DNA from 2 places in the Paenibacillus sp. NPDC058177 genome. Region 2 is predicted to be linked to the other one. Evidence: a T-box and tRNA genes for the amino acid it is inferred to sense, from the RefSeq annotation. Region 2 holds a T-box; the other holds one or more tRNA genes.
What was found. A T-box is a leader RNA that pairs with one kind of tRNA and senses whether it is charged. The one in region 2 lies ahead of ACFVU8_RS22005 (arginine--tRNA ligase), so its partner is inferred to be a tRNA-Arg.

Region 1: it has a tRNA-Arg gene. The T-box ahead of ACFVU8_RS22005 (arginine--tRNA ligase) is inferred to sense a tRNA for this amino acid. The anticodon was not compared.

What each region holds. Positions count from the first base shown of each region.
Region 1 is NZ_JBHVVB010000009.1:33,407-35,870, forward strand. It holds gene ACFVU8_RS26240 (GDSL-type esterase/lipase family protein) at 1-293, shown strand, start outside; gene clpP (ATP-dependent Clp endopeptidase proteolytic subunit ClpP) at 394-990, opposite strand; tRNA gene ACFVU8_RS26250 (tRNA-Arg) at 1,179-1,253, opposite strand; gene ACFVU8_RS26255 (sugar-binding transcriptional regulator) at 1,575-2,464, shown strand, end outside.
Region 2 is NZ_JBHVVB010000006.1:83,315-85,778, forward strand. It holds gene ACFVU8_RS22000 (hypothetical protein) at 1-828, opposite strand, end outside; T-box leader at 1,059-1,279, shown strand; gene ACFVU8_RS22005 (arginine--tRNA ligase) at 1,325-2,464, shown strand, end outside.

The DNA.
Region 1 (2,464 bases), on a different contig from region 2:
TCATGAACTTGCTTGGACAATTGAAGGCGGGTACACGGGAGCCTTATATCATAAGAATCGTGGGATTGTATAATCCCTACCCCCAAGTAGAGGAAGCGACAGCATGGGTACGTCAATTTAACCAGTATGCTTCTGGTTACAGCAGCCGGGTAGTAGGTTTCGCTTCGATCTACGGTGAGTTCGCCGGCAACGAGCGAGGTTTGCTATCGATTGACCATCTTCATCCCAATGGACGGGGATATCGGGTGATTGCGAGCAAACTGGATGGACTCGGGTACGGAATGCTGTACTGATTAACAGACGTAGGATAAGAGCATAAAGTCCGATCGAATATGTAAAAAAAGCCCCTGGATCTGCAGCGCAGATTCAGGGGCTTTTGCATGCTCAGGAGAATTAAACTCCAGGAACCAGTGTCTTCTCAATCACTTTGTCAACAATACCGTACTCGGCAGCATCAGCAGCGCTCATGAAGTAGTCACGGTCAGTATCCTTCTCAATACGCTCCAGCGGTTGGCCAGTACGTTCGGACAGGATACGGTTCAGCTTGTCACGCAGCTTCAGGATACGACGGGCGCGGATTTCGATATCCGTTGCCTGTCCCTGAGCACCGCCCAGCGGCTGGTGAATCATGATCTCGCTGTTCGGAAGCGCAAAACGCTTGCCTTTAGCACCGGCGTTCAACAGGAAAGCTCCCATAGAAGCAGCCATGCCCACACAAATGGTGGAAACGTCAGGCTTGATGTATTGCATTGTATCAAATATAGCCATACCAGCAGTGATTGATCCGCCAGGACTGTTCACATAGAGGTGAATATCCTTCTCCGGGTCCTCAGCTGCCAGGAACAGCATTTGGGCGATGATGGAATTGGCCACCACGTCATTAACCTCCGTTCCGAGGAAAATGATGCGGTCCTTCAGCAAGCGGGAATAGATGTCATAAGCGCGTTCACCGCGGTTGCTCTGTTCTACTACCATTGGGATATAACTCACGTGGAAAACCTCCTTGGTATTGGCTCTTCGAATGTGTTCATTTTTTACTCTTACCGTAATAACCACATGATAAACAAATTCAAACAAAAAGTCAAAGAAAGTCAAACTTAGTTGCAAAAAAAAGAGCCACATCATGGCACTTTGGTTAAGAACACTATAGAACTTACAAATAAAGCTGTTAAAATTAGTGGCGCGCCCGCCAAGAATCGAACTTGGATCTCAGGCTTCGGAGGCCTACGTCATATCCATTGGACCACGGGCGCAACAGAAATTATTATAATACAAGAAGGTTACAATTGCAATGTATTAATATCAAAGCGTTAGAATCTTTATTTCCCATGGGTATCGGATGGAAATGGTACAAGCCCGTCCTCGCTGCAGAACAAGCAATATAGATGCGGTAAAGCCCTTACATCCCGTGATATATGTATAAGTTGAAAAGAGGTTGTGAATTCTACTCTCGGAAGACTTGCGCTCCCTGCGAAATTTGGTTAGAATAGGGGTGGGACTTAAAAAGTTAACCCGGGACGTTTTAAGACCATGAACAAGGGAATAGAGAAAGACGAAGTTGCAGGAGTGAAAGCATGCGTAATTTATTGGAAATCCAAAAGCAGCTTCTGCCTGATCTCATGGAAACCCTTAAGAGACGGTACACGATTCTTCATCAGATCATGTTGTCCGATATTATCGGGCGCAGAACGCTGGCCGCTTCCCTTGATATGACGGAGCGGGTGCTGCGTGCCGAGACGGATCTTCTGAAATCGCAAGGGCTCATTGAGATCGAGAGCGTAGGCATGCGCATTAGCGATGCCGGTCGCAGACTGCTTGACCTGCTGGAGCCGATCGCCAAGAGCCTGTTCGGCCTGGATGATCTGGAAGAGAAAATCCGCACAACCTATGGTCTTAGTAAAGTTATCATAGTACCGGGTGACTGCGAGTCGTCACCGTTCACCAAACGAGAGCTTGGACGCGCTGGCGCCAAGGCGTTACTCGGTGTACTGCGTTCAGACGATACCATTGCCGTTACAGGCGGCTCAACGCTAGCCGAGATGGCCGATCAGTTGTCCCCCCCGCTATCCCATTCCTATAAGAACGCCTGGTTTGTACCGGCGCGCGGAGGGCTGGGAGAGAGTATGGAGATTCAAGCGAATACCATCGCATCCACGATGGCCAAACGGGTAGGCGCAAACTACCGGCTGCTACATGTACCGGATTTGCTCAGCGAGGATGCTTATCAGTCCCTTGGACTGGACTCCAATATTGGAGAGATCGTCGGCATCATCCGCCGCTCACGTATCATCGTGCACGGTATCGGTGACGCCCTGGAGATGACCCGCCGCCGTAATCTGGATGAAGCCACAGTGGCAGAGATCCAAGGAGAAGGGGCGGTAGCCGAATCTTTTGGTTATTACTTCAATGAAGAGGGCAAGGTGGTTCACACCATGCTCACAATGGGACTGCGTCTGGAGGATAT
Region 2 (2,464 bases):
TGCGTCACCTGTTGCACCAGTCACTCCAGCCGCGCCAGTTGCTCCTGTCGCACCTGCGTCACCTGTGGCTCCAGTTGCTCCTGTCGCACCAGTGTCACCTGTCGCTCCTGTTGGACCTGTCCCACCAGTGTCTCCTGTCGCTCCTGTTGGACCTGTCGCACCAGCGTCACCTGTCGCTCCTGTTGGACCTGTCCCACCAGTGTCTCCTGTCGCTCCTGTTGGACCTGTTGGACCTGTCCCACCAGTGTCTCCTGCCGCTCCAGTTGCTCCTGTCGCTCCTGCGTCACCTGTGGCTCCAGTTGCTCCTGTCGCACCTACGTCACCTGTAGCTCCTGTTGCTCCTGTCGCACCAGTGTCACCTGTGGCTCCTGTTACTCCGGTTGCTCCAGGTGCTCCTTGTGCTCCCGTTGCACCAGTTTCACCTGTCGCACCTGTCGCACCAGTTTCACCGGTTATACCATATGGCTCTCTCAATAATTCAGAGGAGACAAGACGGTGTGCGGTTACTAGTTGCCCTTCGGCATCAACACCCCATACCGAGATTTGGACAGGATCGTCGTCCGGCGGATCAGCCGGTGTTTCAAAAAGAAACTCGAAACCGTCAAAGTCAGCAAAATATTCTCTTGTAATGACCTGGTTCGGGGATACCGACAGTACTTCACAGACATACTCCGTTCTTACTCCGTTCAGATAATAACCGTAAATCTCAACGGAAGCGGTAGTCTCTGAACTGCGGTTATCGATTTTAACAATAACGTGTTGAGTCGGTCTTACTCCGCTCACCGGCGATACCGCATTCTCTATCGGCCCTGTGGATAAAAAGCTCATTGCATCAACTCCTTTTAATATAGATTTAGTAGCTGCGACACTATCATTATCACTAGCATTTATAAATCAGTGCCTCAACATAGTAATATTCGATATTGTTACTGTCGGTGTGGACGTACATAACAATGCTTTCTGATATAGAGAAAGATTTAATTTCAGGGCCGTTAATAAGAAAAGGAGAATGACTATTGCTTTCTTGGGAAATTTGGGTATACTTAGACAAATTAATATGACAATCGATGATCGGGAGAGTAATTATGGGATTCCAGCCCTCAGCGAGCCGGGTAAGTGAAAGCCGGTGCGGAACTTATAATGAAGCGCACCCGTGAGATGGACTTCTGAACATAACAGTAGGAAGTCCCGGCAGAAGGCCGTTAACCTGTGAGGTGGCTGGACCGAAGGTCCGGCAACAAGAGTGGTACCGCGAGCGCTAACAGCCCTCGTCTCTTTTTTAGAGACGAGGGCTGTTTTTTTATATCTAAAAGGAGGAGTTTTCATGTTAAGTAGCATCATCAGAGAAAGCTTGAATCAAAGTGTACATAGTGTATGCGATACGCTGGGTGTGGCCTACTCCAGTGGTCCCATCCCTATCCAACAGCCTGCCAGTTTGGAGCATGGCGATTATTCCACCAGCATTGCCCTGCAGTTAGCCAAAACTTTGCGCAAGGCGCCTATGGTCATTGCTGAACTTATTGCAGCTGAACTTGAGCAGCACGGTAACACCGCAGGTTTGTTCAGCAAAGTGGAGGTTGCCGCTCCCGGTTTTATTAATCTATCGATTCACTGGCCGGAATGGGCGAAGCATTCGTTCGAACTGCCGACGTCATCAGGAGAGAAAGTAGTGGTCGAGCATACTTCCATTAATCCCAATAAGGCCGCACATATCGGCCATCTCCGCAACTCCTGTATCGGGGATACCTTGGTGCGCATACTGAGAAGAACAGGGAAACAGGTCGAGGTCCATAACTATGTAGATGATCTTGGTAACCAGCTCGCCGATACGGTGGTAGGATTACAGAACATTCCGCTGGAAGGGGATTATGTCCGCTTCGGGGATTATTGTTGGGATGTCTATTCTCAAGTGAACAAAGCGTATGCTCTTGAGCCTGAGATGATAGCAAAACGGTCAGACACCCTGCATGCCTTGGAAGAAGGTCGGGGAAATACAGCCTGGCTGGGTAATCTCGTCGCCGAGCGGATCGTGCGGGAGCATGTAGAAGAGATGAAAGGCTTCGGCATTGAGTATGATCTGCTCGTCTGGGAAAGCAGCATTGTCAGAGAAGGTTTCTGGGCAGCTGCATTTGACCGGCTGTCACAGACTCCGGCTTTTGTTCAAGAAACTGAAGGCAAGCTTGCAGGATGTTGGGTGCTTAAGCAGAACAGCGGAGAGACGCCAACGGGAGACGCAGAGAGTGACGAATACCATGCTGACAAAGTACTGGTGCGCTCCAACGGAATTTTAACCTATACCGCTAAAGATATTGCCTATCATCTGTGGAAATTCGGACTATTGGAAAAAGACTTCTCCTACAGCGAATTTTCCGCTGGTTTATGGACGACGGGCATGACTGGCCACACCCTGCCTTATGGCAAAGCAGATGCCGTCATCAATGTCATAGATAACCGGCAGGAATAT